Regions from separate parts of the Paenibacillus andongensis genome, predicted to be linked through region 2. Evidence: a T-box and tRNA genes for the amino acid it is inferred to sense, from the RefSeq annotation. Region 2 holds a T-box; the other regions hold tRNA genes.

What was found. The T-box of region 2 lies ahead of tyrS (tyrosine--tRNA ligase). A T-box ahead of a tRNA ligase gene usually reads a tRNA of that ligase, here a tRNA-Tyr.
Region 1: it encodes a tRNA-Tyr, which carries the amino acid that the T-box ahead of tyrS (tyrosine--tRNA ligase) is inferred to sense. The anticodon was not compared.
Region 3: it encodes a tRNA-Tyr, which carries the amino acid that the T-box ahead of tyrS (tyrosine--tRNA ligase) is inferred to sense. The anticodon was not compared.

Annotation. Positions count from the first base shown of each region.
Region 1 covers NZ_CP104467.1:1,496,523-1,506,505, forward strand. The annotation lists rRNA gene NYR53_RS06840 (23S ribosomal RNA) at 1-807, shown strand, start outside; tRNA gene NYR53_RS06845 (tRNA-Asn) at 924-999, shown strand; tRNA gene NYR53_RS06850 (tRNA-Ser) at 1,003-1,094, shown strand; tRNA gene NYR53_RS06855 (tRNA-Glu) at 1,110-1,184, shown strand; tRNA gene NYR53_RS06860 (tRNA-Val) at 1,199-1,271, shown strand; tRNA gene NYR53_RS06865 (tRNA-Met) at 1,328-1,404, shown strand; tRNA gene NYR53_RS06870 (tRNA-Asp) at 1,417-1,493, shown strand; tRNA gene NYR53_RS06875 (tRNA-Phe) at 1,514-1,589, shown strand; tRNA gene NYR53_RS06880 (tRNA-Thr) at 1,606-1,681, shown strand; tRNA gene NYR53_RS06885 (tRNA-Tyr) at 1,691-1,772, shown strand; tRNA gene NYR53_RS06890 (tRNA-Trp) at 1,787-1,860, shown strand; tRNA gene NYR53_RS06895 (tRNA-His) at 1,885-1,957, shown strand; tRNA gene NYR53_RS06900 (tRNA-Gln) at 1,980-2,051, shown strand; tRNA gene NYR53_RS06905 (tRNA-Gly) at 2,060-2,134, shown strand; tRNA gene NYR53_RS06910 (tRNA-Cys) at 2,145-2,218, shown strand; tRNA gene NYR53_RS06915 (tRNA-Leu) at 2,228-2,316, shown strand; tRNA gene NYR53_RS06920 (tRNA-Leu) at 2,337-2,415, shown strand; gene NYR53_RS06925 (YjcZ family sporulation protein) at 2,676-2,789, opposite strand; gene NYR53_RS06930 (class I SAM-dependent methyltransferase) at 2,939-3,748, shown strand; gene NYR53_RS06935 (ROK family protein) at 3,822-5,036, shown strand; gene NYR53_RS06940 (alpha/beta fold hydrolase) at 5,026-5,820, opposite strand; gene NYR53_RS06945 (hypothetical protein) at 6,057-6,440, shown strand; gene NYR53_RS06950 (MDR family MFS transporter) at 6,552-7,787, shown strand; gene NYR53_RS06955 (response regulator transcription factor) at 7,899-8,621, shown strand; gene NYR53_RS06960 (HAMP domain-containing sensor histidine kinase) at 8,618-9,661, shown strand.
Region 2 covers NZ_CP104467.1:6,207,627-6,217,609, forward strand. The annotation lists gene NYR53_RS27730 (hypothetical protein) at 1-156, shown strand, start outside; gene corA (magnesium/cobalt transporter CorA) at 459-1,394, shown strand; gene tyrS (tyrosine--tRNA ligase) at 1,468-2,727, opposite strand; T-box leader at 2,780-3,049, opposite strand; gene NYR53_RS27745 (HRDC domain-containing protein) at 3,106-4,119, opposite strand; gene NYR53_RS27750 (DUF3055 domain-containing protein) at 4,319-4,612, shown strand; gene NYR53_RS27755 (hypothetical protein) at 4,669-4,977, shown strand; gene NYR53_RS27760 (tagaturonate epimerase family protein) at 5,454-5,639, opposite strand; gene NYR53_RS27770 (helix-turn-helix domain-containing protein) at 5,959-6,129, shown strand; gene NYR53_RS27775 (aldo/keto reductase family protein) at 6,232-7,206, shown strand; gene NYR53_RS27780 (5'-3' exonuclease) at 7,256-8,158, opposite strand; gene NYR53_RS27785 (cation:dicarboxylate symporter family transporter) at 8,439-9,776, shown strand; gene ssuE (NADPH-dependent FMN reductase) at 9,885-9,983, opposite strand, start outside.
Region 3 covers NZ_CP104467.1:915,848-925,830, reverse strand. The annotation lists gene NYR53_RS04185 (hypothetical protein) at 1-40, shown strand, start outside; gene ade (adenine deaminase) at 17-1,825, opposite strand; tRNA gene NYR53_RS04175 (tRNA-Gly) at 2,307-2,377, opposite strand; tRNA gene NYR53_RS04170 (tRNA-Pro) at 2,385-2,458, opposite strand; tRNA gene NYR53_RS04165 (tRNA-Arg) at 2,485-2,561, opposite strand; tRNA gene NYR53_RS04160 (tRNA-Gly) at 2,571-2,645, opposite strand; tRNA gene NYR53_RS04155 (tRNA-Leu) at 2,684-2,763, opposite strand; tRNA gene NYR53_RS04150 (tRNA-Lys) at 2,783-2,858, opposite strand; tRNA gene NYR53_RS04145 (tRNA-Gln) at 2,935-3,006, opposite strand; tRNA gene NYR53_RS04140 (tRNA-Tyr) at 3,021-3,102, opposite strand; tRNA gene NYR53_RS04135 (tRNA-Thr) at 3,179-3,254, opposite strand; tRNA gene NYR53_RS04130 (tRNA-Asp) at 3,273-3,349, opposite strand; tRNA gene NYR53_RS04125 (tRNA-Val) at 3,431-3,506, opposite strand; tRNA gene NYR53_RS04120 (tRNA-Glu) at 3,530-3,604, opposite strand; tRNA gene NYR53_RS04115 (tRNA-Ser) at 3,624-3,712, opposite strand; tRNA gene NYR53_RS04110 (tRNA-Met) at 3,724-3,797, opposite strand; tRNA gene NYR53_RS04105 (tRNA-Ser) at 3,825-3,912, opposite strand; tRNA gene NYR53_RS04100 (tRNA-Asn) at 3,986-4,058, opposite strand; tRNA gene NYR53_RS04095 (tRNA-Ala) at 4,064-4,139, opposite strand; tRNA gene NYR53_RS04090 (tRNA-Ile) at 4,156-4,232, opposite strand; rRNA gene rrf (5S ribosomal RNA) at 4,288-4,404, opposite strand; rRNA gene NYR53_RS04080 (23S ribosomal RNA) at 4,509-7,424, opposite strand; rRNA gene NYR53_RS04075 (16S ribosomal RNA) at 7,711-9,252, opposite strand; gene NYR53_RS04070 (hypothetical protein) at 9,736-9,972, opposite strand.

The DNA of each region.
Region 1 (9,983 bases), 2.9 Mb from region 2:
TTGATATTGGACTTTGGTACGATCTGTACAGGATAGGTGGGAGCCTTTGAAGCCTGAGCGCCAGCTTGGGTGGAGGCGCCGTTGGGATACCACCCTGATCGTATCGGAGTTCTAACCTGGTACCGTAATCCGGTATGGGGACAGTGTCAGGTGGGCAGTTTGACTGGGGCGGTCGCCTCCTAAAATGTAACGGAGGCGTTTAAAGGTTCCCTCAGAATGGTTGGAAATCATTCGCAGAGTGCAAAGGCATAAGGGAGCTTGACTGCGAGACCTACAAGTCGAGCAGGGACGAAAGTCGGACTTAGTGATCCGGTGGTACCGAATGGAAGGGCCATCGCTCAACGGATAAAAGCTACCCTGGGGATAACAGGCTTATCTCCCCCAAGAGTCCACATCGACGGGGAGGTTTGGCACCTCGATGTCGGCTCATCGCATCCTGGGGCTGAAGTAGGTCCCAAGGGTTGGGCTGTTCGCCCATTAAAGCGGTACGCGAGCTGGGTTCAGAACGTCGTGAGACAGTTCGGTCCCTATCTGTCGCGGGCGTAGGAAATTTGAGAGGAGCTGTCCTTAGTACGAGAGGACCGGGATGGACGTACCGCTGGTGTACCAGTTGTCTCGCCAGAGGCATCGCTGGGTAGCTATGTACGGAGGGGATAAGCGCTGAAAGCATCTAAGCGCGAAGCCCCCCTCAAGATGAGATTTCCCAGTATGTAAGACCCCTTGTAGACGACGAGGTTGATAGGTTCGAGGTGGAAGTGCAGCAATGCATGCAGCTGACGAATACTAATCGGTCGAGGGCTTAACCTAATATAGGGATCTTTGACGAAAGTCAAAGTCTCTCAGTTTGAAACCTAAGGAATATTTTACAAACGTTTCGTATCTAGTTTTCAAGGAATAAATCCTTGAAAGATATATATTCCTATTCCCTGATAGCTCAGTTGGTAGAGCACTCGACTGTTAATCGAGTTGTCACAGGTTCGAGTCCTGTTCGGGGAGCCATATGGAGAGGTGTCCGAGCTGGCCGAAGGAGCACGATTGGAAATCGTGTAGGCGTCACAAGCGTCTCGAGGGTTCGAATCCCTCTCTCTCCGCCACTATCTTTCTAGTAAGGCCCGTTGGTCAAGTGGTTAAGACACCTCCCTTTCACGGAGGTAACAGGGGTTCGAGTCCCCTACGGGTCACCATTTTTAATTCCCATGGAGGCTTAGCTCAGCTGGGAGAGCATCTGCCTTACAAGCAGAGGGTCGGCGGTTCGATCCCGTCAGCCTCCATCATGTTTCCTAATCAGCTACTTGATTTAATAGGAAACGTGACATATACTTAATGACGCGGGGTGGAGCAGCCCGGTAGCTCGTCGGGCTCATAACCCGAAGGCCGCAGGTTCAAATCCTGCCCCCGCAACCAAATAATGAATGTGGAGCTGTGGTGTAGTGGCCTAACATGCCTGCCTGTCACGCAGGAGACCGCGGGTTCGAATCCCGTCAGCTCCGCCATTATCACATTCTATTAGTAAGGCTTTGTAGCTCAGTCGGTAGAGCAGAGGACTGAAAATCCTTGTGTCGGCGGTTCGATTCCGTCCAAAGCCACCATTTATTAACTAAATAAGCCGTTGTAGCTCAACTGGTAGAGCAACTGACTTGTAATCAGTAGGTTGGGGGTTCAAGTCCTCTCGACGGCACCATTGCTTTGTGGAGGCTTAGTGAAGTGGCTAAACACGGCAGACTGTAAATCTGCTCTCTTCGAGTTCGGTGGTTCGAATCCATCAGCCTCCATTTTCCTTTTTTGTAGGGGCATAGTTTAAGGGTAGAACAAAGGTCTCCAAAACCTTTGGTGTGGGTTCAATTCCTGCTGCCCCTGCCAAAATGCATTAAACTTAATATTGTGGCGGTCGTGGCGAAGGGGTTAACGCACCGGTTTGTGGATCCGGCATTCGCGGGTTCAAGTCCCGTCGTCCGCCCATTATTACCAAAGCAACATAATGGGGATTAGCCAAGCGGTAAGGCAACGGACTTTGACTCCGTCATGCCAAGGTTCAAATCCTTGATCCCCAGTTTTATATGCGGAAGTGGCTCAGCGGTAGAGCATCGCCTTGCCAAGGCGAGGGTCGCGGGTTCGATCCCCGTCTTCCGCTCCATTATTACTAAGGCGCCATAGCCAAGTGGTAAGGCAGAGCTCTGCAAAAGCTTTACCCCCAGTTCGAATCTGGGTGGCGCCTCCACATTTATTAGCCGGAGTGGCGGAATCGGCAGACGCACAGGACTTAAAATCCTGCGGTAGGTGACTACCGTACCAGTTCAAGTCTGGTCTTCGGCACCATTATTTTTACAAGTTCATATGCCGGCATGGCGGAATGGCAGACGCGCTCGACTCAAAATCGAGTCCGAAAGGGTGGAGGTTCGAGTCCTCTTGCCGGTATAACGAATAGAAAAAGCTCATGAAATCATTCGATTTCATGAGCTTTTTCTATGTATTCGTATATTGCTATTTAGAGTAGATCAATTATTAAATTCACAAAATGCTGCAGTCGTAAAAGTAAGTAAAAAGATCGATGCGGGTAGGGATGGTATGTTGCATAGATTGTCGGCATTAAAGAGAATGATCACGTATCTAGGAGGAGTTTCGGTCGTCTGAACCGAAACTCCTTATTTTTTGCCAATATCTCTAATGATTCATGATTACCAACAGAAAGACATAGTTACGATTACGAGCAAAATAAACAATACGAGAACAGCAGCGGCGGAAGTATGACCACCGCCGTAACCAACACCAGCACCAGCAGCAACACCCATTTATGTCACCCCCCATCTAAAGGAATGTTCTCTGCGAAATCGGATGAGAGACAATACTATCCTATGGGGAGTGGTTATGATTTGATTCAGTTTTTAGCCTAATAGAGGTTGGAAAAATACGCTTTTAGGCGAGCGCCTTTTTTTAGAAAATGTACCAAGAATCTGAACAAGAGGCTGCAGCCCCCCATATGGTAGAAAAGAGAATGTTATGCCATTGTGGAGGTGTAAGTGCTATCGAGTACTTAGATATGTTAGCCAAATTAGGAGTGGGCAATGCGCATCCCGGGGGATTCGGAGAGACGATTGAACAATTGAAGAAGTATCCCATTGAGAAAGGGAAGCGCGTGCTAGAGGTCGGATGCGGGACTGGAAGAACGGCATGTTTCCTGGCCGAGCAAGGATGCGAAGTAACAGCAGTCGATATTCGTCCGGAAATGATTGCGAAAGCGATCATAAGAGCTGAGAAGCAGGGGGTACAGGTACAATTCAAGGTTGGGGATGTATGCCAATTACCCTTTGATGATCATACTTTTGATGTTGTGATGGTGGAGTCAGTGACGAATTTTGCAGATGCTCAGAAAGCTGTATCCGAGTATTATAGGGTACTTAAATCCGAAGGTAAGCTCTATGATCGAGAAGTTATCCGAATCAAAGAGATGTCACCGGGTGTTCATCGGGCGCTGTGCAGCTTCTATGGGGTAAGTAAAATATATAGTATGGATGAATGGCGGGAGCTGTTAGAGAAGAGCAAATTTGAACCCGTGGACTTCTCAGGGATACATGCTTTCCCGCTAACCATGTTCGAAGATCAAGTCCAACATCCAGACCCTGTTCACTTGTCTGATAAGCAGTCGTTTATGGATCCGCGGATTTGGCAAATTACCGCCAAATACGATGAGCTCGTTAATAAATATCATCCCTATATGGGATATACTCTCATGATTGGATCGAAGGAATAAGGGAAGACAAGGAAGGAATTTGGCTTCCCAATGGCGAAATATATGAGAAAGATTATCATTGGGGGCTGTTTCTTTGAACGTAGATGTCATAACAGAACGAATTCCGAATCGTAAGGCGAAAGAAATCTATGAGCGAATTTGTCGTCAAACAACGGTATCCAAAACGGAGTTGTTAGAGCAAAGCGGGATGACGGTATCTACGTTGACGCGGCTTTTGGAGGAACTTACGATACAAGGACTTATCCTTGAATCTGGTTTCGGTGCTTCAACAGGAGGGCGTAGGCCGATTCTGTATGAAAAGAATCCGGCCTATGCTTATGTATTTGGTTTGGAAATATCCAGAACGTTGTCCAAGCTTGTCCTTGTCGATCTGGGAATGAAGAAATTGGATACACGGAGCTGGACGATGACGGCTGAGATGACGCCAGATGTGCTGATATGTCTAATCGTAGATGAAGTACAAAGGATGTTATCCACACATAACATTGATTCTTCCTCTGTGCTTGGAATAGGGATTGGTGCGGTTGGTCCTGTGGATCGCTTGTCAGGGACCATCTTGGAACCGTCCTATTTTCCAGCAAAAGGATGGAGAAATGTTGAGATTTGTAGGCAGTTGACGGGAGAATTAGGTATTCCCGCATTGCTGGATAATGGAGCTAACGCGGCGATCCTAGCTGAATCATGGCATCAACGTACGCAGAGTTTTAAGCATCTGCTCTATATTCATGCTGGAATTGGTTTGCGCTCCTCCATGGTTTCTGAAGGAAAGGTTATTTATGGTGCCGTCGATATGGAAGGCTCTGTAGGTCAGATGATTATTCAAACGGATGGTGTTCCCCATCGTAATACGTCAGGCAACTATGGAGCATTGGAGTCGTATGCTTCTTTATATGCCATCGAGAAGGCAGCTCGATCCGCCTTAAAGCAGGGTCGATCTACGGCGTTGTCTCATTTGGTTGATGACCCCGAGCATGTCACGTACCTGCATGTGATGGAGGCGCTCAAAAAAAATGATCCCCTAGTTGTGGAGATCATCACGGAGGCTGCCACTTATTTCGGCATTGGACTAGCTAACTTGCTAAATATTTTACACCCTGAGAAGGTAATCCTAGGGGGGCCATTAATTGCGGGCGGGGAGTTGTTTTTCCAAACCGCTACGCAGGTAGCGATTCGGAAGACATACTACTACCCCGCCTATCAGGTTGTTTTCAGCAAAGGGCAGCTTGGTGAGGAAGCTCTGGCAATTGGTGCAGCCGTGATGGTCATGGACCAGTTGGTTAGGCTTTAATGCCCTTTAGAAAATCAATCATCAGCGCATTGAAAGCTTCCGGCTTTTCCATAGGCGTCAAATGTGAGGCAGCGGGTATTACATGATAGCTGACGCCATTAATCAGGTCAGCCATTTTCTTCATGACATCCGGAGGCGCGATCGGGTCTTGTTCGCCTGCGATGACGAGCGTTGGCACCGAGATTGAGCTAAGCAGGTCGACAGAGTCCTCGCGGAATGCCATAGCAAGACAAGCATGGACAAGTCCCTCTGCTGGCATCGATTCCATCACCATACTCAAGGTATCGACGAGCTTAGGATGTTCTTGCTTGGAAGGTTCTGTAATAAGTTTAGGCAGCATAGCGTCTCTTGCCACCACGGACCCTTTTTCATAGAGAGAGACAGCCATGTTTAAACGATTCTTACGAGCTTCTTGTCCATCTGCTTCAGGACGAGTATTGGCCAAGATAAGCCCTGTGAAACGTTTTGGAGCTTTGCGTAGAAGTGCAAACGCCACATATCCACCCATGGAGAAGCCGCCAAGTGCGGCTTTTTCTATGCCCATTTTATCCATTAAAGTTAAAATGTCATTGGCATATTGGTCTATCGATATATTCGATGCAGGTACGTCAGACTGGCCCATGCCACGTAAATCAGGTGTTATGACACGATAGCTTCCCGACAACGCGTCTATCTGCGATTGCCACATACGATGATCCAATGGGAAGCCGTGTAGTAAAATTACAGGTGCTCCATGCCCTTTTTCTTCGACAAACAGTTCCGTCCCGTTAATATGATGTTTCATTGTCCTTCACTCTCCAGCAGATAAATTTACCACGCATAAAGTCCTAATTCGTCCCCCAATCGTAGTTCTTAGGGCATAAAATAGGGAAAATTATCGAAAATGTTATGTCTTCATACTTTCATTATGGTTAACTCATACTTCTTTAACATTTGGTTGGTATTCTCTTATTATACCTTTTGTTAGTAACCATTAACAGGCAGAACGAAACATTCATTTTATGAAGTGAGGTTATTCTTATGACTAAAAAGCCATGGTCCACACAGGAATTGGACAAATTGATTCGCCTTTCCTCTGAGTGTCCTCCAGTTGTAATTGCCAGAGAACTTTGTCGTCCTGTGACTTCAGTACGCAAAAAAATGCGGGAAATTGGAGTAAGTTATGTAACCGGCGAGCAATGGAAAAAAAGTCAAATTCAGTATCTCATTTCGGATGAGGGCACGACGTATAAAAATAAACATAACCTGACACAAGCACCCAAAGAAAATGAATTCGAATCTCCTGTTCTAGATGAATTCTGGACAACACTCGTGAAAATGGCCAGAGTCGCGAAAAAGAGGGGGAAAAGAGTAGATGTCCTCTCGTTTATCGATACATACCGCAAAATTCGTATTGGCGGATAACTATATAGGTAATCATTCATAAAAGGTGAAATCCGTTATAACGAGATTTTACCTTTTTCTTTTGTCCAAATAGCTCTAAACTGAGAAGACTAATAACATCTAGGAGGTTGTATGCACAGGATCCCTTTGTTTTCACTGATTAGCAAGTATGATACGGCGATATGGGTTCGGGTCGTTGGGACGATTCTAACTTCATTAGCCGGGTTTATGATGAGACCTTATTTGGTTTATTATTTGTATGACAAACTGGATGGTTCTATTTTCTTATCTATGTTGATTATCGGATTACAGCCGTTATGCGGAATTTTCGTGAATTTGTATGCAGGTAGTTTAAGTGATCGGTATGGACGGAAGCCGATGATGCTGGCTGCTCTCATGATCCAAGCTTTCGCTATTGGCGGTTATATGTTTGCCAGTCACGTTTGGGAATTTGCTGTCATTTCGATCATTAACGGCATTGGGCATGCCATGTTTGGACCAGCTGCTAATGCACAGATTACGGATGTTGTTCCACAGGAGAAACGCGCTGAAGTATTCGCTTTGCTGCACACAGCATTAAATATGGGTTCAGCATTTGGACCGCTCATTGGACTGCTTCTATTCACCTGGAATCCGACCATTATTTTCTTGACTTGCTCGGTTGCTCTCCTTGCATACGCAGGGCTGGTCGTCTGGAAAGTTCCAGAGACCATGCCTGTGAAGACCGCGGCGGAGCTGGAATTGTCTAAAACAAAGCCGAAAATCAGATGGCGGGATCATAAGCCGCTCCTTTGGATAACGCTTCTAGCGATGCCGGTATCGCTGTTATATGCTCAAGTGGAGTCTACACTCCCACTGCATTTACAGCAGCATTTCGAGAATTATAAGACGGTTTTTGCTACGATTATTACCTTTAATGGCTGTGTCGTTATTGCACTGCAAATATGGATTGCTAAGCGTACAGAGCACGTTTCCGCGTATTTAGTAGTCGCAGCCTCCTATCTTTTGTTTGCCATTGTGTCAGTTGGTTATGGATTTGTACCTATCTTTGCTATACTCCTTTTTGTTGAACTTTTATTTACCATTGGTGAAATGTTAAATGGTCCCCACATTCAGAAGGTGATCTCCGTTATTGCGCCAGAGGAGCATAGAGGTTGGTATTTCTCAGTGTTCGGTATGAATTGGCAGTTATCACGTGCCATTGGGCCTATTTTGGGAGGCTTGTTATTCAGTCACTTTGGCGGGAAGGTCATGTTCGCCGTCGTAGCTGCCATCATTCTCCTAGCCGGTATTGCTCAATCGCGATATATTCGAAGTCTTAATCACAAAAAAGAGGAGCCTATAATAGAGGCTGCTCTGCAAACATAAGGAATGAGCTCCCCGCAATTTGGGGAGCTTTAATACTTTTGTAATACATACGTAAGCTTCATTTCATTGCTCTGCGGTATAATAGAATGAATGCTTGAGGAGGTATGCCGTATGGGTTCACTCGTTCTCGTGGTGGATGATGAAACGAATATTATTGATGTGTGCACCGTCTATTTGCAGCGAGAGGGATATCAGGTTATTTCGGCGGTGAGTGGCGACGAAGCCATCCGCTTATGGAGGCTGCACAGCCCGCAGCTGATTGTTCTTGACCTCATGATGCCGGGCAAAAACGGCTGGCAAGTATGCGAAGAAATTCGCAACGAGCAGGACGTGCCCATCATCATGTTAACGGCTCGAGGCGATGAAATGGATCGCCTCATGGGGTTAACGATGGGCGCAGACGACTATTTGACGAAGCCATTTTCCCCGCGTGAGCTGGTTCTGCGAGCGAAAGCGATTCTGCGGAGGCAGCAGCGCGGCCAAGCGGAGTCGGCAAACGGTGCAGGTGCTTTGCCACCTGCGCATATTATGAAGTTTCCGGGGCTGGAGCTTAATGTTCTGCACCGGAGTGTTCGAGTGAACGGGAAGGAAATTGAGCTGACCGTCAAGGAATTTGAATTGCTGCACCTGTTTGCAGGGCATCCGGAGCAAGTATTTTCACGTAATCAGCTGCTAAATAAAGTGTGGGATATTGACTATTATGGCGATACAACAACGGTCACTGTCCACATTCGCAGGCTGAGAGAGAAGATCGAGCCGAATCCCTCTGAGCCGCGATATATTAAGACCGTATGGGGTATTGGTTATAAATTTGAGGGTAGGGAGCCGACATGAAGCTTCGTATATATTTGCTCATCGCGAGTGGGGTGAGTACGGGTATTATTTTGCTTACCTTGTTTATCTGCTATCGATATATGTTATTGAACTGGAAAGACGTCGTCCTGTTGACGTCGGTAACTCTTGGCGCTGCGAGTGTATCGATGCTTATACATTACTTCATGACGCGCCCTCTTGAGAAAGCCATTCATGCGATTACGGAGGAAACGACGCATATTTCGGAAGGGCATTTTGAGGGACAAGTGCCTCAGATTGGACCTGCTGAATTCCAAAGACTTGCAGATCAATTTAATCGAATGACGGGCAAGCTGAATGAAAGCTTTCAGAAATTGCGAACAGCTGAGGCGTCCCGTAAAGAGCTTGTAGCGAATGTTTCACACGATTTGAGGACCCCAATGGCTTCTATTCAAGCATTCGTTGAAGCTTTGGAGGACGATGTCATTCAAGATAAAGAAACTTTTGCACGATATCTGCAAACCATACGGCTTGAAACAGGACGATTAGATGGACTGATTCAAGAATTATTTAAGCTGTCACAGTTGGATGCCGGAGGAACTGAATTTGCTCCTGAACGGTACCATGTCGATCATTTGCTGCTAGACAGCTTGCAAAGCTTGGCTTTTCAGTTGGAGGAAAAACAGCTGCAGGTCGACGTCGACTTGCCTGATCGATTGCCCCCGGTGGCCATTATGCCCCAGGAAATGAAGCGGGTCCTTTCTAACATTTTGGATAACGCCATACGACATTCTCCTGTTGGTGGGACGATTGAAATAAAAGTTGAACAGATCTCAGACGAGTATGTGAAGCTTAATATTCAGGATCATGGTCAAGGGATCGACGAAGAGGATAGAAATAAGATCTTCGATCGCTTCTATCGTTCGGATCCGTCAAGAACACGAGCCAGCGGAGGCGCAGGTCTCGGACTTGCGATTGCCAAATCAATTGTTCACCTGCATGGAGGAACAATTGGTGTTGATAGCCATACAGGTGCTAAAGGGCACGGCAGCCGTTTCTGGTTTACGATGCCGATTTATTAGTGTGGTAAGAGCTGAAAGTGGTATCAAGAGGTAGCACTGCAATTGAAACGCGCATGGACCGCATTTAGATTGCTATTGAAACTCCTATGGACCACAAGAAGGATTGCCCCCTTCTTTGTGGTTTTTTTGCGCGGATGGGGAGGGACATCATTAATTCTATTTTCGCTTTCTGGGTTGTTGTGGTTGGGCATTTTATTGCCTCTGCAGAGAAGGAATGATCCGCTATAGTGAAGAATCACTGCGATTAGGGGAGCAAACAGCAGCGTATCGGAAGGAATCGAGGAAATGGGATATTTACGGGACAATTGGTACAATATTGTCT
Region 2 (9,983 bases):
ACAAAACCAACCATACAACAAGCTGAGGATGCCGCAGCCCTGTTATGCCGTATCTACGGTGCTAACAGTGAAGAAGAACTGCTGCAGCGTGGTGATCCTGAATTAATTGAGATTTACAAAGAAATTAAAAACAAAATTTTGAAAGCCGCCATGTAGTCATGGTGGCTATTTTTTTGACACCGCCTCCGTGTTATTTCCATACATTATCTAAACGACACTTTACCCAATTTCTGCAAACTTTTATGGCTTGAAACGTAATATATGAAGGGTTATACTAGACAAGTATTCGACACGGACGAAAAAGGAGGGCATACGTTTGGACGGAGAACCGAGGAGTAGAACCTGCAAGGATCTTGAACAATTTAATAGTGTAGGAATGCAGTCGGTTATTCCTTCATCCGGAGCCTTGCTCTAACTGATGAACTAACCGACTGATTCCATTCAAAGGGGTGGATCAGATGAAAACACGGTGGGTTCAGAATGGCATTTTTACGTTGGTTGATGACGTGACTGTCGCCCTAACACCTCCAGAAAGAGGCTTTTATTGGATTGATGCAGGGGTAGAGGACTTAGAGATCCTTCAACCTTTGTTCCATCTTCATGATTTGGCCGTGGAGGATTGCTTAAGCGAAGAGGAACAACGTCCCAAAATTGAGTTCTACGATTCGCATTATTTTATCGTTATTAATAGTATTCGATTTGATGATGAAGAAATTTTCCTTCGCGCACTTAATCTATTTCTAAGCAAACATGTCATTATTACCGTTACTAGACAAAAAATTAATGAACTTCGAGCTTTGAAACCTTTTCTCTGGGAAGAGGAAGTAAACAGCGCTGATCGTTTTCTATACCATCTGGTCGATCTTGTCGTCGATAATTATGTGGCGGTCGGTGACCGTATCGAGGCCAAGATTGAAAAGCTGGAAGAAGATATCTTGGTAGCAACGAAGAAGTCGCATTTGAATGAAATTATCGGTCTTCGTTCAGAGATTCTATGGCTCAAAAAAGTGCTAGTTCCTCAGCGCGATGTGATTGGAACACTTGGCAAGAAAGAGCTTAGACTGATCGACCATCAGCTGCAAAAATATTTCGGAGACATTTATGAAAATGCCGTAAAGATCGTGGATACGTTTGATACGCTGCGCGATCTCATGGGCAACTTACGAGAAGCCTATCAGTCTAGCGTCGCTAACCGAGCGAATGAGATCATGCGTGTTTTCACAGCAACTTCGACGATCTTCATGCCTTTGACATTCATTACCGGCGTGTTCGGGATGAATTTTGATAACATTCTCGGTCTTCATGTGGCTCATGGCGATGAAATTGTATTGGCGTTCATGGGTGCATTGGGCATAGGCATGTATGTATTATTTCGGAAAAAAGAATGGCTATAGATACCTTATGAAAGTGGAAATTTCAAGGGCTTCTTGAAGCAGTAATGCTATCAAGGAGCCCTTTTTGTGTTGTTTAAATGAGCTTAATTTTAACGAATTTCCGTTTCCCCACCTGAATAATATCCCCATCCTGTGGGGTTATTTGTTCATGTATATGCGTGATCTTCTTTTCATTGATTTTCACTGCCCCTTGTTCCACACTGCGTCTTGCTTCCCCGTTGGAAGCTTGCAGTTCTAGTAAAACGAGAAGCTTGATGATGGTGATTTTGCCTTCTTCCAGCTGGCTGATGTTTAGCGTCATTTCTTCGATGTCTTCGGGCAAAGCTCTCTTTTGGAAAACGGTGATGAAATGCTGCTCTGCCTCTTCTGCCGCCTGCGCACCATGATACATCTGCACATATTCCTTAGCCAGCTTCATCTTGGCATCCCTCGGATGGATGTCACCTGCTTCCAGCCCTCGTTTGAGATCATCCAAAGAATCATTCGAGATGGCCGTTGTTAATTCGTAGTATTTGGTCATGAGCGAATCCGGAATCGACATCGTTTTGCCGAAAATTTCGTTAGGAAGTTCATCGATGCCAATGTAATTTCGCAAGCTTTTGCTCATCTTCTGAACACCGTCCAAGCCTTCGAGCAGCGGCATTAGAATCGCTACCTGTCCATCTTTCATCTCATAAGCACTTTGGAGCGTTCGGCCCATCAAAATGTTGAAAGTTTGATCAGTTCCTCCCAGCTCAATGTCACTTTCAAGAGAAACGGAGTCATATCCCTGCATTAAGGGATAGAAAAACTCATGAACGTGGATCGGCTGATTAGCTGCGTATCTTTTGGCAAAATCGTCCCGCTCCAGCATGCGCGCAACCGTTACTTTACCTGCCAGTTTCAGTACATCATCGAATTTAAGCGCTCCAAGCCAGGATGAATTGTAGTAGAAAGTGGTCTTGGTCAAATCTAATATTTTGGATAATTGCATCCGATACGTTTGCGCATTGTGCTTAACATCATCCTCTGACAGCTGTTTACGTGTCTCCGACTTTCCGGTTGGATCCCCAATGCGCCCTGTGAAATCTCCAATAATCAGTTGAACCTCATGTCCCAAATCTTGAAATTGACGCAGCTTCTGCAAAACAACGGTGTGACCAATGTGTATATCCGGTGCAGATGGATCTAAGCCGAGCTTCACTTTTAACGGCGTTCCTGTAACTACAGCGTGAATGATCTTTTGCTTGAGTGCTTCCTCAGGCACGATTTCGGCAGCACCCCGTCCAATGACAAGTAATTGACGCTCCACTTCCTGCTGTTGTATTTCAGTAAGCTGATCCCATGTCAACATTGTTTAATCCCTCCTTATCGTGATAAAACAAAAAAGACAACCATCGCGTCCACAAAGGGACGAGAAGGTTGTCTCGCGGTACCACCCTAATTAAAGAGAAGGATTCGCGCTCTCATTCGCAAATTTCTCTTTCACTTAGATTCATAACGACAAATGAATGCCGGGTAAAAGCTACTGATGCTCTTAATGAGCATGTTCCCTCAACCAACTCAGAACTGTAATTCGGAGCCATACTTGCATCGGTTTGCACCCTACACCGACTCTCTGCAGCAGCGGCATTACTCCTACTTCGGGCATAGCCCATGTTCGTCATCGCTTTAATTGTTATTTAGATTATTGACCATTTAATCATATAATCCTTTGCGATGTCAACACCAGTTAGCTCGCAGCTTGAGAAGCAAACCTTTCCTTCTCCCTGCGGAAGCGCAAACGAAGCAAACGCAGCCACTCATAGGCGCGGTCAAGTTCTTTGCCTTTGAGCTCCTCCGTGCCGATGATGCGCAGCAGCACCGGCTTCAGGTAGCGATCACCTTCCGACTCGAAGGCGTTCCAGGCTTTGATTTGTTCCTCTTCCGGGATCGAAGCCAGCTCCGCTTCTACAAGCGGATCCATATCGTATCCTTCTCGCTCCAAATCCTCCACCCAAAGCAGCAATTCCCTTCGCGGCATCGTTAGCACAGCTTGCAAATCCGCCAAGCTTCCGCCGCCAGCAACCACCTCAAGAAGTTTGCGTTTGCTAACCTCACGGTCAAGCTCTGTACGCAGCTTTTGCTCCTTTTGAGCGTGGAGCCAAGCCTCAAACTTTACGGTATCTACGCTTTTAGCCACCCAATCTAATGGAAAGCCATTCGAACGTGTATACTCAGCAGTGAGACCCAGCACATCTGCCGCGTACATGGTCGTCTTCTGCTCGCCGAAGCCAGGAATTTGCTGCAGCTCTTCCTTGCTCTGAGGCAGGAAGACGGAGATCATACGTAGTACACGGTTCGTAGCGAGAATATACGGTGCTTTCCCCTCACGGGCAGCTTGTTCGCGTCTCCAAGCACGGAGTGTTTCGTACACTTCTTCACTTGGATTTTCTTCGCAGTAGTAGGTCAGCATCTGTGTCATTCTAGCTTTGCCTGACAGTCCTTGCGCTGATTCCAAATCCGTACTAACAAGCGGACGGTAACCGGAACGAACTTTATCCCGCAGCCCCTGGCGGAAAGCACTCAGCATCTCATCCCAGCTCACCCCTTGATACCACTGATCCTGCTGAATTTTGCCTGCGCTGTCAGGCTCATTCCAATAGACATTCCAAATGCCCTGTTCTTCCCCAATCGACACTTGGGCCGATGTAACGCGATGATCCCCCGCTTCTTTCTCCAATGTGTTCAGAAATACAATGTTCATGCTTTCTCCTCCAAACGGTAGCTAAAAATAGGTTCAGAAAAACGAAAAAGCACCCCTTCAGCAGTAGCTGAAAAGGTGCTTCCCTTTTTCTAATATCCAAATCATACCATGTTTGTCAGATGGGCGCAAGATATGTTTTGTGGACGAGCATTTTTCGGTTATAATGAGTTGCATACTAGAAAGAGAATGGAGGGCCCTCATGTCTGATTATGACTTTTTATATGATCATCAGGAAGAAACAACAACGCGTTTCGTATGTTTCGTTGGCAAAGCATTGCACAGATTTGATCTGGCAATCATGACTACATCCCGTTATTTCGGCAAAAAGCTTGTTATTGATTTGCAATCCGGACGCAGCGCTGTTATTGGTCCAGATGATCTGGATGAAGAAGGATACTTAGAACATGTTTATAAACTGAATGAGGAACAAGCGCAAGAACTCAATGAATTCTTGTCGCAAATTATTGGTTCCATTCATTTCACGGATATTTAAGCTGACTGCGGGGGACACTGGAAAAAGCATAGCAACCTGATAAGGAGGCTTTATCCATGATTGACGAATCCCCCCAACTAGCTAAAAAATCAGAAGCAAAAGGCTTCATCCCTGAATACCGCGATGACTTCACGGATCTGGAGACGGTTGAGTCGCAGCGCAATGACTTAATTCCAGAGGAATTTCCAGAAGGTCCTTATGGCACTAGCCTAAATACAGAATCGCTGGGAAAAAGTACACCTTGGCGTAAGGATCAACGTCCGCCTAACCAATTCTCTTACGAGAATCACGAGCTGCATGAAGGTATTAAGCGGGACTATCCAGGGGAAGACGACTATCGGAACGAACCGATGAATCAAGAATAAGCCGTATAAAATTGAGCGAGCCAAACGTTTGATACTACAAACGTTTGGCTCATTTTTTGGACGAATAAGTGCGTTTTCCGCGCTTAATCTGCTCGGATGCGCGGGACAATGTGCTTGAGAAGCTGCTTTTCAGCTTCTCAGACTCTACCACGAGCTTCGGCTCGCCAAGCTCTCGCTGAAAGCGCTTTTATTGCGCCTATTTGTTTGGGGGCGAACGATTAAGCGCGTTTTCCGCGCTTAATCTGCACGGATGCGCGGGACAATCCGTTTGAGAAGCTGTTTTTCGGCTTCTCAGACTCTACCCATGAGCTTCGGCGCGTCAAGCTCTCGCTGAAAGCGCGTTTTCTGCGCCTATTTGTTCGGGGGCGAACGATTAAGCGCGTTTTTCGCGCTTAATCATCTCTAAAGCGCGGGACATGTGAATAGAACCCAGCAAAAAAGCAGACCTCCATGTATCCGGAGATCTGCTTTTTCCTTTATTTACCCAACATCTCTAAATGCCTGCCAATATGATTGCGAAGACCTTCAGCAAAGGCATCTTCTTGTTCCGCCAACGTCTGGAAGAATTCGACAGCAAATTGTTTGCTGCCATCGGCGTTCTTGGATTGAAGCAGCAAGCCGTACATGATGTGCAGCAGTTGGCGAGCATTATTTTCTTCCATTGTAATCCCAAGTCGAACGGCGGTAAAGTGGCTTCGTTATCTCATGAAAATCGCCTAACGCTTAACCGATTTCTTCCATACACAGCTCCGCAAGCATATAGTTCGCCCTCGCCTACAGCGATTAGCTACTTTCCTGCTGCTGTTCGCACCATTAGAAGGGAAATATTACCTACTTATGTTTACGATGATGCATACCAGCTTGGGCAAGCTTTTGCCGTGCGTCAATATTTGACTGAGCTGCTTCTGTTCACAGAACGCTTCATCCTGTTGCATCCGTCTACATCTCCCGAACACGTGCGGATTTTCACTTGTTGAATATGTGAATCTCGTCCGTGTGCAAGAAGCGCTGCGACTGCTGACAACTACGAAACTTAAAGTTATTTTGAACGCTGAGCAGGTAGGCTTCGGATCACTTGTGCAGTTCGGACATGTCTTCCGTCAAATGACCAAAAAGTCACCTCTTCGTTATCGGCAATCGGCGATTACTTAAGTTAAAGTAACTAAGTGAACAAATAGTGCGTCATTGTCAAGCTATCCTCCCCTCTCTTATAATGACTTCAAAGCAGCATAATGAGAGGATGATAAACAAGTCATGAAGTATAGAAACATGGGTCGCAGTGGGTTAAAAGTGAGTGAGATTAGCTTGGGGAGCTGGCTTACCTACGGAACAGCCGCCGAACAAAAGGCAGCAGATGCTTGCATCGCAAAAGCTTTCGAAAGTGGCATTAATTTCTTCGATACGGCTAACGCTTACAATCGTGGTGAAGGCGAGAAAGCGATGGGGGCAGCGCTTAAGTCTTATGAGAGATCAAGCTATGTGCTCTCGTCCAAGGTCTACTTCCCGATGGGGGATGGTCCGAATGATCGAGGTTTATCCCGTAAACACATCTTCGAACAGTGTGAAGCAAGCTTAAAACGATTAGGTGTCGAGTACATCGATTTGTACTTCTGTCATCGCTATGACATCCATACACCGCTGGAAGAGACGCTTCGCGCTTTGGACGACTTAGCTGCCCAAGGCAAAATTATGTATGCCGCTGTCAGTGAGTGGAACGGTGCCCAAATTACCGAAGCAGCCGGTATTGCCGAACGTTTGCGCCTGAGACCGCTGATCTCTAATCAGCCGATTTATAATATGTTTGAGCGCTATATCGAGCGAGAAGTATTGCCTGTGTCAGCGCAAAAAGGATTGGGTCAAGTTGTGTTCTCGCCGCTTGCTCAAGGCATTTTAACCGGTAAATACAAGCTGGGACAGCCGCTTCCGACTGCGAGTCGTGCAGCTAACGATTCTGTGAACGGTGTCATTAACAGCTATTTGAATGATCAGGTGCTTCAAGTTGTTCATGAGCTGGAACAGGTCGCTCAGCAGCTCCATATCTCTCTCGCACAGCTCGCTCTAGCATGGGTACTCCGCCAACCCGGAGTAAGCTCTGCGCTTATCGGTGCGACCAGGCCTGAACAGATCGAAGAGAATGTGAAAGCCGTTGACATTGAGCTTGGAACCGAGACTCTGGAACAAATCGAAGTCATCCTTAAACAAGTAGCTAATTTCTCACCTGCACGATAAAAATGAAAAGGGACAGGGCTATTAGCAGCCCTGTCCCTTCCTTATGATTTTATCCAATTAGTCTTATAAAGCCTTTGAATTCCAATTCCTCGAACTTGCTAATGACTTTTTCCCGTTCCATTGACCATCCGCATTCCTCAAGCGCACAAGCGACAGGCGCATCCAAGCGAATCGTAGCCAAATCACGTGATAAATGCAGCATATCGATCTCCGCCTCAATTTTGGCGCGAACACCTTTTGGCAGCGCCGCTAAATTTTCCAAAATCCCGGCGATGTCCTGATATTCTATGAGCAGTTTGGTCGCTGTTTTCTCACCAATTCCTTTTACCCCTGGATAGTTATCCGCCGTATCTCCGGTTAAACCCTTCAGATCAATAATTTGAGCAGGTGTTAAACTTTTCTCTTCCATCAAGGTCTCCAGCGTATACACCATATAGTTGGATTGACCTTTTTTCATAATAATAACTTCCGTATTCTCATTTACAAGCTGAAGCATATCGTGATCGCCTGTGAGAATCTGCACCTTCGTAGATGGACTATATGTACTTGCCAAAGTGCCTATGCAATCATCCGCTTCGTATCCGATAACACCCACATTAGGAATGTTGAAGCTAGCCGTAACTTCCTTCACTAAATCAAACTGCGGGATCAGCTCTTCCGGAGCAGGTCCGCGATTCGCTTTGTAACTATCAAATTTCTCCGTACGAAACGTCTTGCTTCCCATATCCCAGCAGCAAACAACATGCGTGGGCTTGAACGTCTGAATCGCATCTAGCAAATATTTGAGAAAACCATAAACCCCGTTAACCGGCGTGCCAGCACTTGTTCTCATTATGTAACCACCGGAAGAAGTAGCGTAATAACCACGAAATAATAAAGCCATGCCATCGACTAGCAGCACAGATTCAGATGATGTTTCGGACAAAATAATCGCTCCTATTCTATAAATCATAACGTATAAGTTCTACTTGTAGTATAGCATGGGAACGGTTGTTCAGCACACAAAAAACCGCTGCTAGTAAAAGGTACCAACAGCGGTTCTTCCCATAGCCGTTATTGTAGTTATGCAGTGTTAACAACGGGGGATTATTATTTTGTATTCTCAAACAATGTTATAAAAATAAACTATCCATGTAACATAAGTTAACCTAGAATGATGAACAGAGCAGAAATGAAATACTCACATTAAAGACGATATTGATATCAAAAAAATAAAGAAAAGAGGATGCATAGTGAATCCAAAAACGGCACCCGAAAAGAAACCTTTTTATCAAGGCCTTTTTTTTCAGATTATGGTATCAATCATCGGAGGGATTTTAGTCGGTTATCTTTGGCCGACAATTGGTGTCGCGCTAAAGCCAATCGGCGACGGTTTCATCAAGCTTATCAAAATGATCATTTCGCCGCTTGTTTTTGGTGTTGTCGTCGTTGGTATCGCGAAGGTCGGCGACATCAAATCTGTTGGTAGGATAGGTGGGAAAACCCTCCTTTACTTTGAAGTCGTTACAACCTTTGCCCTAATCATAGGCATGGTAGTGGCGAACTTATTCAATCCCGGCGCTGGAATGCATATCGATCCTGGAACCTTGACAACGGATGCTGTCAATAAAGTTACTAAGAGTTCTACACTTCCAAGCGGAGCGCAATTTTTCCTGAATATCATCCCAGATAGTGCCGTCTCAGCGTTTGCGAATAATACAATGCTGCAGGTACTGCTCGTTTCCTGCTTCTTCGGTTTTGCGCTTATCCATGTAGGCGGACGAACTTCAGAGGTTGTTGTCGATCTTCTAGAGCATTTCAATAAAGTCGTGTTTCAAATTATGGGCTATATCATGAAGCTTACGGCTATTGCAACATTCGGCGCGATGGCGTTCGCTGTTAGTCAGTATGGGATTACCACACTCGTGTCGTTCGGTAAACTCTTTGTGGCCATGACGATCGCTTGTCTTGCTTTCATCATTGTGTTAGCTATTATCACACGGTTATTCGTAGGCATCAGCCTTTGGAAGTTGATCCTCTACATTCGAGAGGAGATCATTCTCGCTTTTGCAACAGGTTCGACGGAAGCGGTCATGCCGCAGCTCATGAATAAATTTGAGCATGCCGGCTGCAACCGAGCTGTTGTCGGACTGGTTGTTCCGACCGGATATTCATTCAACCTCGACGGGGCATCAATCTATTTATCACTCGCTCTTATATTTCTTGCCCAAGCCACCGGCGTCGAACTGAGTCTTATCGAGCAGCTTATGATTCTGGGTGTGCTTTTGTTAACGTCCAAGGGGATGGCTGGTATACCAGGTTCTGCATTCGTGGCACTGTCAGCGACAGCGGCGGCGTCAGGTTCGATCTCCATGGCCGCCGTTGCTCTAATGCTTGCACCGGACCGATTTATGGGAAATTATCGTACGACAGTGAATATTATCGGCTACGCTGTTGCCACCTTCGTCATTGCGCGTTGGGAGGGTTTGCTTGATCTTAATCGCGCGAAAAGCGCCCTCGATGGCAGTCTTCCCTATACTTCGGTTGAAAATAACGTTTTAGCTGTGAATAAACAGCAACTGAATGCTTAAAATCAATTTACTAACGGAATTGTCTCCTCAAGTAAAACCTACTTGAAGAGACAATTCCGTTTTTACTAGTAAAAGGTACCAACAGCGGTTTTCATCTTCTATGCCGACTTAACGGCTCGTATGCCATTTAATTTCTTGAATAAATTCAGTCACGGATTCTTGCAGTCGATCTGCAATTTCATCGTCCAATATGGCTTGTCCTTGATC
Region 3 (9,983 bases), 2.3 Mb from region 2:
TTATTTATTGTCCCACTTAACCAATTTCCACTTCAATTAGCTTGAACTGTGTAACATCGACAATACCTCGGTTTGAAATCCGAATTTCAGGAATGACGGGTAATGCAATTAATGAGAATGTCATAAACGGGGCGTTCAACGGACAGCCAATTTGTTTCCACGCTTTTTCGAGCTCTGCAACCTCTTCAACGACTTCAAGCAATGATTTATCTGACATGAGGCCTGCGATGGTCATCGGTACTTGAGCCAGCACTTTACCGTTCTCTACAACGATCATGCCTCCTCCCATTTTGACAAGTTCATTAGCTGCGAAAGCCATATCCTGCTCATTGATCCCCATAACAATTAAATTGTGACTGTCATGCGCCACTGTAGAGGCTACCGCGCCTGTCTTCAATTGAAAGCCATGCGTAAAACCAAGTGAAATTTGACCCGTTCCACGGTGTCGCTCAATACAGGCTAAACGGATAATATCCTGCTCCGCATCTGGTTGGATGAACCCCTGCACAACACTTAGAGCTGCAGTCATTTTCTCTGTTCTTGCACTGTTTTCAATAATGCGGATGACATTGACCTCCGTCTTATTCTGATTACTGCGACTTGCAAGTTTGAAGTCCTCAGCCGCAAGCTCCCGCTTAACGTTCATGGAATTGCGAATGTGCTCGGGATAGACGAAATCGGGGAAATCAACCGTAAGCTTGCCATTATCAAAAACAACCTGACCATCAGTAATAACAGTCAAAGGCTCGACCTTCTGTAAATCATCCAGTAATAAAATGTCAGCACATTTACCGGGAGTAATGCTTCCCAAATCTTGCTCCATTTTAAAATAGCGCGCCACATTAATCGTCACCATTTGCATCGCTGTTACAGGATCGACACCCTCTTCGATCGCGCGGCGCACGACATGATTGAGATGCCCCTTCTCCACCAAAGTTTGCGGATTGACGTCATCCGTTACGAGCGAAATATTGGATGTGTTGACCTTATCTTCCGTTACCACCTTAATGACCTCTTTGACATCATGCCAGGCCGAACCTTCACGAATCATAAGGTGCATGCCCATGCGGACTTTGTGAAGACCTTGTTCCCGAGTTATGGTTTCATGATCGGATGTCACGCCTGATGCTATATAAGCCTGCAGCATACGATCATCATCACTTGGGAAATGTCCTGTGACCGTTTTACCGCTCTTGATCGTTTCTTCAATCTCCCCGCACATTTTCGGATCGCCGTAAACGACACCAGGGAAATTCATGACTTCGCCCAGTCCAACCACGTTGTCCCACTGCAGTCCCTCTTTAATATCGGTCACTTCTAAGCTTGCACCTGCATCTTCCAAGTCCGTAGTTGCTGGTACACAGGATGGGAAAGTCGTAAATACTTTAATAGGCAGCTGCTGCCCCTCTTCGTGCATCAACCTTACACCTTCTGTTCCAAACACATTGGCAATTTCATGAGGGTCCATAAATATCCCCGTTGTTCCTTTGGCTAATGCCGCTTTGGCAAACTCGGTAACGGAAAGCATCGTGCTTTCAACATGCATATGACCATCTAAAAATCCCGGGGACATATACTTCCCTGTGGCATCAATCACGACCGTTTGAGCCCCAATGGTATGGTCTGCATTCCCTACATACGCAATTCTCCCAGCTGCGACAGCAACATCCATATGCTCAAGTAATTCACCAGAATACACATTGACGAGTGTCCCATTCTTAATGACTACGTCGGCAAAAACTTCGCCTAATGCAACCTTAGCTAGCGTTCTGCTCACTTCAACTAGCTTATTTCTTTTATTTAGCGTTCTTTTATTTAGCGTCATGGGTTTTGTACTCCTTTATGTATTAATTAACTTTTACCGGTTCGGTGTCAAACGTCACATCTCCCTGAACCATCTGTTCACATTAAATTTACCATGAAAAAGGTTTTTCTCAAGGGTTTCATACTACTTCTGAGGATTCCCTATTTCTATTTATTAAATTATACGGAGCGAAGATCATTCAGATGTTAAAAAGCTTTAGGTGATGGGAATACCGATGTCTTTACGGACGGTCGAACCTCCTCGGATTTCTCATCCCTTAAAGAACAAATAAGCGCGGAAAACGCGCTTATCCAGGAGCGCCCCAACAAATAAGCGCGTTTTCCGCGCTTACAGCGAGAGCTCTGCGAGCCGAAAGAGTCTGAGAAGCCAGAAATCGACATTCGTTATTTAACATCACTTATCCACAAATCGGCATCTCACATATTTTCCTATACTCCTATACAATGAAAAAAGACCACCCGAAGGTGATCTTTTTCATTGAAGCGGGCGGCGGGAATCGAACCCGCGCGATCAGCTTGGAAGGCTGAAGTTCTACCATTAAACTACGCCCGCGTGTCTATCGGGACGACACGATTTGAACATGCGACCCCCTGCTCCCAAAGCAGGTGCTCTACCAAGCTGAGCTACGTCCCGATATGGTGGTAATAACATATGAAAAATGGCGCGCCCTGAGAGATTCGAACTCCCGACCTTTTGATTCGTAGTCAAATACTCTATCCAGCTGAGCTAAGGGCGCTTACTAAAATGGAGCGGAAGACGGGGATCGAACCCGCGACCCTCGCCTTGGCAAGGCGATGCTCTACCGCTGAGCCACTTCCGCATCGTACCTCAGGAGTATAAATACTGCTGAGGATTTGATGCGCGTAGAGGGACTTGAACCCCCACGGTCGCCCGCTAGATCCTAAGTCTAGTGCGTCTGCCAATTCCGCCATACGCGCATGCTGTAAATAAGGCAAATGGTGAGTCATGTAGGATTCGAACCTACGACACCCTGATTAAAAGTCAGGTGCTCTACCAACTGAGCTAATGACTCATGAAATTTTAATGGGGCCCCCGTAAAGTAACAGGAATTCGCTTCAGAGCTTACCTTCACTTTATGGGGTATAGTACTGGGGATCAAGGATTTGAACCTTGGCATGACGGAGTCAAAGTCCGTTGCCTTACCGCTTGGCTAATCCCCAACATAGTTTGGAAATGGAGGCTGATGGATTCGAACCACCGAACTCGAAGAGAGCAGATTTACAGTCTGCCGTGTTTAGCCACTTCACTAAGCCTCCACATATAAAGCCTTACCGGGCCCCGAAAAAGTAGTAGGCGTTGCTACAAAGCTTTGCTTCACTTTTTTGGGAATTGTGGTGCCGTCGAGAGGACTTGAACCCCCAACCTACTGATTACAAGTCAGTTGCTCTACCAGTTGAGCTACAACGGCATATTCATTTTCTAAAAATGGCGGAGCTGACGGGATTCGAACCCGCGGTCTCCTGCGTGACAGGCAGGCATGTTAGGCCACTACACCACAGCTCCATACTAGTAAATTGGTTTCTACGGGCCCCGAAAAAGTAATCGGCGTTGCTACAAAGCTTCACTTCACTTTTTTGGGTTGTATGGTGGAGGCTGACGGGATCGAACCGCCGACCCTCTGCTTGTAAGGCAGATGCTCTCCCAGCTGAGCTAAGCCTCCATGGGATCGAACTAGAAAATTATTGGTGACCCGTAGGGGACTCGAACCCCTGTTACCTCCGTGAAAGGGAGGTGTCTTAACCACTTGACCAACGGGCCAAACTTAAAAATTTACCAACGGAGAGAGAGGGATTCGAACCCTCGCACCACTTACGCAGTCTAACCCCTTAGCAGAGGGTCCCCTTATAGCCACTTGGGTATCTCTCCAATTTAATTAGTAGCGGCAGAGGGGCTCGAACCCCCGACCTTACGGGTATGAACCGTACGCTCTAGCCAGCTGAGCTACGCCGCCATATTGTCTTTCCTTTATTTAAAGAAACGGAGAAGGAGGGATTCGAACCCTCGAGACGCTTGTGACGTCTACACGATTTCCAATCGTGCTCCTTCGGCCGCTCGGACACTTCTCCATATATTTTATGGGATCCCCAAAAAGTAATTGGAATATGCTACGAAGCATCTCTTCACTTTTTGGGGGTTTGACTCCCCGAACAGGACTCGAACCTGTGACAACTCGATTAACAGTCGAGTGCTCTACCAACTGAGCTATCAGGGAATATTTGGTGGAGCCAAGCGGGATCGAACCGCTGACCTCCTGCTTGCAAGGCAGGCGCTCTCCCAGCTGAGCTATGGCCCCATAAAGGTAATAATATTGGTGGGCCCTGGTGGACTCGAACCACCGACCTCACCCTTATCAGGGGTGCGCTCTAACCAGCTGAGCTAAGGGCCCTAATGTGTAAAACAGTCTAGAGTGTGGCAAAAAAAATACCCACTAGGGGTATTCTGCTTGGCAACGTTCTACTCTCCCAGAACCCTGCGGTTCAAGTACCATCGACGCTGGAGGGCTTAACGGTCGTGTTCGAGATGGGAACGCGTGGGTCCCCTCCGCCATCATCACCAAACAGTCAAAGCGTGTTTGCGCCTTGAAAACTAGATACGAAACTTGCGTAAAGTAATCATGTGCATGGCTACGTTAGACGTAGGTGCTAGCTGCTTAGTCAGCTTTTTGGTTAAGCCCTCGACCGATTAGTATTCGTCAGCTGCATGCATTGCTGCACTTCCACCTCGAACCTATCAACCTCGTCGTCTACAAGGGGTCTTACATACTGGGAAATCTCATCTTGAGGGGGGCTTCGCGCTTAGATGCTTTCAGCGCTTATCCCCTCCGTACATAGCTACCCAGCGATGCCTCTGGCGAGACAACTGGTACACCAGCGGTACGTCCATCCCGGTCCTCTCGTACTAAGGACAGCTCCTCTCAAATTTCCTACGCCCGCGACAGATAGGGACCGAACTGTCTCACGACGTTCTGAACCCAGCTCGCGTACCGCTTTAATGGGCGAACAGCCCAACCCTTGGGACCTACTTCAGCCCCAGGATGCGATGAGCCGACATCGAGGTGCCAAACCTCCCCGTCGATGTGGACTCTTGGGGGAGATAAGCCTGTTATCCCCAGGGTAGCTTTTATCCGTTGAGCGATGGCCCTTCCATTCGGTACCACCGGATCACTAAGTCCGACTTTCGTCCCTGCTCGACTTGTAGGTCTCGCAGTCAAGCTCCCTTATGCCTTTGCACTCTGCGAATGATTTCCAACCATTCTGAGGGAACCTTTAAACGCCTCCGTTACATTTTAGGAGGCGACCGCCCCAGTCAAACTGCCCACCTGACACTGTCCCCATACCGGATTACGGTACCAGGTTAGAACTCCGATACGATCAGGGTGGTATCCCAACGGCGCCTCCACCCAAGCTGGCGCTCAGGCTTCAAAGGCTCCCACCTATCCTGTACAGATCGTACCAAAGTCCAATATCAAGCTGCAGTAAAGCTCCATGGGGTCTTTCCGTCTTGTCGCGGGTAACCTGCATCTTCACAGGTATTAAAATTTCACCGGATCTCTCGTTGAGACAGCGCCCAAGTCGTTACGCCATTCGTGCGGGTCAGAATTTACCTGACAAGGAATTTCGCTACCTTAGGACCGTTATAGTTACGGCCGCCGTTTACTGGGGCTTCAATTCATAGCTTCGGGTTGCCCCTAACCACTCCTCTTAACCTTCCAGCACCGGGCAGGCGTCAGCCCGTATACTTCGCCTTGCGGCTTCGCACAGACCTGTGTTTTTGCTAAACAGTCGCTTGGGCCTTTTCACTGCGGCCCCCTCGGGCTATTCACCCTACCGAGGCACCCCTTCTCCCGAAGTTACGGGGTCATTTTGCCGAGTTCCTTAACGAGAGTTCTTCCGCGCGCCTTAGAATTCTCTTCTCACCCACCTGTGTCGGTTTGCGGTACGGGCACCTTCGCCTGGCTAGAAGCTTTTCTTGGCAGTGTGAACTCATGACCTTCGGTACTTAAAGTTTCCCTCCCCATCACAGCCCAGCCTTACGGTTAGCGGATTTGCCTACTAACCAGCCTCACTGCTTGGACGAGCATCCATCAGCTCGCGTCACTATCCTTCTGCGTCACTCCATCGCTCATAACGGCTACGGTGGTACAGGAATTTCCACCTGTTGTCCATCGACTACGCCTTTCGGCCTCGCCTTAGGTCCCGACTTACCCTGAGCGGACGAGCCTTCCTCAGGAACCCTTAGGTTTTCGGCGGATCAGATTCTCACTGATCTTTTCGTTACTTATACCGGCATTCTCACTTGTATGCGCTCCACCTGTCCTTACGGTCAGAATTCAACGTACATACAACGCTCCCCTACCCATGCACATACGTGCAAGCCATAGCTTCGGTGGCGTGTTTAGCCCCGTTACATTTTCGGCGCAGAGTCACTCGACCAGTGAGCTATTACGCACTCTTTCAATGGTGGCTGCTTCTAAGCCAACATCCTGGTTGTCTGTGCAACTCCACATCCTTTCCCACTTAACACACACTTGGGGACCTTAGCTGATGGTCTGGGCTGTTTCCCTTTTGACAATGGATCTTAGCACTCACTGTCTGACTCCCGGATTTAAGTTTGTGGCATTCAGAGTTTGACTGGACTTGGTAACCCTTGGCGGGCCCCGCACCCAATCAGTGCTTTACCTCCACAACTCCACATCCGAGGCTAGCCCTAAAGCTATTTCGGGGAGAACCAGCTATCTCCGAGTTCGATTGGAATTTCTCCGCTACCCCCACCTCATCCCCGCATTTTTCAACATGCGTGGGTTCGGGCCTCCAGTGAGTGTTACCTCACCTTCACCCTGGACAGGGGTAGATCACACGGTTTCGGGTCTACGTCCACGTACTCAAGCGCCCTATTCAGACTCGCTTTCGCTGCGGCTCCGCCTTTTCAGCTTAACCTCGCACGGGAACGTAACTCGCCGGTTCATTCTACAAAAGGCACGCCATCACCCATATAGAGGGCTCTGACTTCTTGTAAGCACACGGTTTCAGGTTCTTTTTCACTCCGCTTCCGCGGTGCTTTTCACCTTTCCCTCACGGTACTGCTTCACTATCGGTCACTAGGGAGTATTTAGCCTTGGCAGATGGTCCTGCCGGATTCCGACGGGGTTTCACGTGACCCGCCGTACTCAGGATACCTCTAGGGGTTTCGTTCGATTTAAGCTACAGGGCTTTTACCTTCTATGCCGGACCTTTCCAGATCTCTTCGCCTACCGAACTAACCCCACATCGAGGTCCTACAACCCCAAGGAGCAAGCTCCTTGGTTTGGGCTATTCCGCTTTCGCTCGCCGCTACTGACGGAATCACTTTTGTTTTCTTTTCCTCCAGGTACTTAGATGTTTCAGTTCCCTGGGTATGCCTCTACTATTGCTATGTATTCACAATAGAGTAACTGCGCATTACCACAGCTGGGTTCCCCCATTCGGACATCCCCGGATCAAAGCCTGCTTACGGCTCCCCGAGGCATTTCGTCGTTCGCCACGTCCTTCTTCGGCTCCTAGTGCCTAGGCATCCTCCGTGTGCTCTTTCTAGCTTAACCGCTAAAAAAAGTTATTGATTCTGTATAGCCCGAAGACTACACAACCTAAGTTCTTACTTTACGTTTTGTTTCGTTATCTAGTTTTCAAGGAACAACAGTGATGCTCTTCGTTCGCTTCTCAGCGGCGGAATAACATCTTAACATCTCTTCTAAATGTCAGCAACATATAAATGTTACCAACACAAAAGCGATACTTGAAAGATTGCTCTTTCAAAACTGAACACGAGTGAGTAAGCGATTTGTGCTTTCGCACTTGACTGGATCTATCAGATCCGAGTCTCCATAGAAAGGAGGTGATCCAGCCGCACCTTCCGATACGGCTACCTTGTTACGACTTCACCCCAATCATCTACCCCACCTTCGGCGGCTGGCTCCCTTGCGGGTTACCCCACCGACTTCGGGTGTTGTAAACTCTCGTGGTGTGACGGGCGGTGTGTACAAGACCCGGGAACGTATTCACCGCGGCATGCTGATCCGCGATTACTAGCAATTCCGACTTCATGCAGGCGAGTTGCAGCCTGCAATCCGAACTGAGATCGGCTTATAAGGATTGGCTCCACCTCGCGGCTTCGCTTCCCGTTGTACCGACCATTGTAGTACGTGTGTAGCCCAGGTCATAAGGGGCATGATGATTTGACGTCATCCCCACCTTCCTCCGGTTTGTCACCGGCAGTCATCTTAGAGTGCCCACCCAAAGTGCTGGCAACTAAGATCAAGGGTTGCGCTCGTTGCGGGACTTAACCCAACATCTCACGACACGAGCTGACGACAACCATGCACCACCTGTCTCCTCTGTCCCGAAGGCCTACGATATCTCTACCGTATTCAGAGGGATGTCAAGACCTGGTAAGGTTCTTCGCGTTGCTTCGAATTAAACCACATACTCCACTGCTTGTGCGGGTCCCCGTCAATTCCTTTGAGTTTCACTCTTGCGAGCGTACTCCCCAGGCGGCATACTTACTGTGTTAACTTCGGCACCGAGGAATCGAATCCCCAACACCTAGTATGCATCGTTTACGGCGTGGACTACCAGGGTATCTAATCCTGTTTGCTCCCCACGCTTTCGCGCCTCAGCGTCAGTTATAGGCCAGAAAGTCGCCTTCGCCACTGGTGTTCCTCCACATCTCTACGCATTTCACCGCTACACGTGGAATTCCACTTTCCTCTCCTACACTCAAGTCAACCAGTTTTGGATGCGAACCGGGGTTGAGCCCCGGGCTTAAACACCCAACTTAATTGACCGCCTGCGCGCGCTTTACGCCCAATAATTCCGGACAACGCTTGCCCCCTACGTATTACCGCGGCTGCTGGCACGTAGTTAGCCGGGGCTTTCTTCTCCTATACCGTCACACAAAAGGCAGTTACTCCTCTTGCTGTTCGTCTAGGGCAACAGAGCTTTACGATCCGAAAACCTTCATCACTCACGCGGCGTTGCTCCGTCAGACTTGCGTCCATTGCGGAAGATTCCCTACTGCTGCCTCCCGTAGGAGTCTGGGCCGTGTCTCAGTCCCAGTGTGGCCGTTCACCCTCTCAGGTCGGCTACGCATCGTCGCCTTGGTGAGCCGTTACCTCACCAACTAGCTAATGCGCCGCAGGCCCATCTATAAGCCACAGATTGCTCCGTGTTTCATAGTTCTCTCATGCGAGAAAACCAGTTATCCGGTCTTAGCTATCGTTTCCGATAGTTATCCCGGTCTTATAGGCAGGTTACCTACGTGTTACTCACCCGTCCGCCGCTAACTTATCCCGAAGGATAAATCCGCTCGACTTGCATGTATTAGGCACGCCGCCAGCGTTCGTCCTGAGCCAGGATCAAACTCTCCATAATAGTTGAACGATTGCTCGTCCATATATCTGAAAGCTGAAATGCTCATTGACTTGCTAGCGAGATTTTGCAATCTCTTTTTTGAACGATTTCTCGTTCGTGCTTACTCACTCGTTGTTCAGTTTTCAAAGATCAATTTCTTTCGTTCACTGCCGTGTTACCGAAGCAGCGAGAAGTAATATACCATACTGATTTTTCTTTTGCAACTACTTTTTTTCGAGTTAGTTACTTTCGCCAGCCTGTCTTGCGGCCGGAGTGATAATATACCACGGTTCTTAAATGTATTGCAATGTTTTATTTTTCCAATTACAAAAAAGTTTCTAAGGGCTGATTCTTACCTACTCTTATAACATTACCCCACTAATAAATCCTTAAACAAAAAACACATGCCGTTTAAGCACGTGTTCATTATACTCACCTTTTTGAAATCAATCGCCAGGCCGATTAATGTTTAGTAATCAGAAAACAAAGGCATTATAATTTTGTTCACTCAGCTGCTTTAGTTTCCATCGTACGCTCATGAACTACATAACTGTTAACAATGGCAGCTGCAAACGTTGCCCGGTTGTTTCGAAAAAAATGAAATAAAATGCGAGCTTCCGGAGACTCTTCATTATATTGCGAAAAGTTGAAGAAATCATCATCTCCCCATCCTTCACTACGGAGGATTTCAATTGATTCTGCAATTATACTAGGGATGACTGGCTTGGTTATCGTTGTCATATTCCCACTCC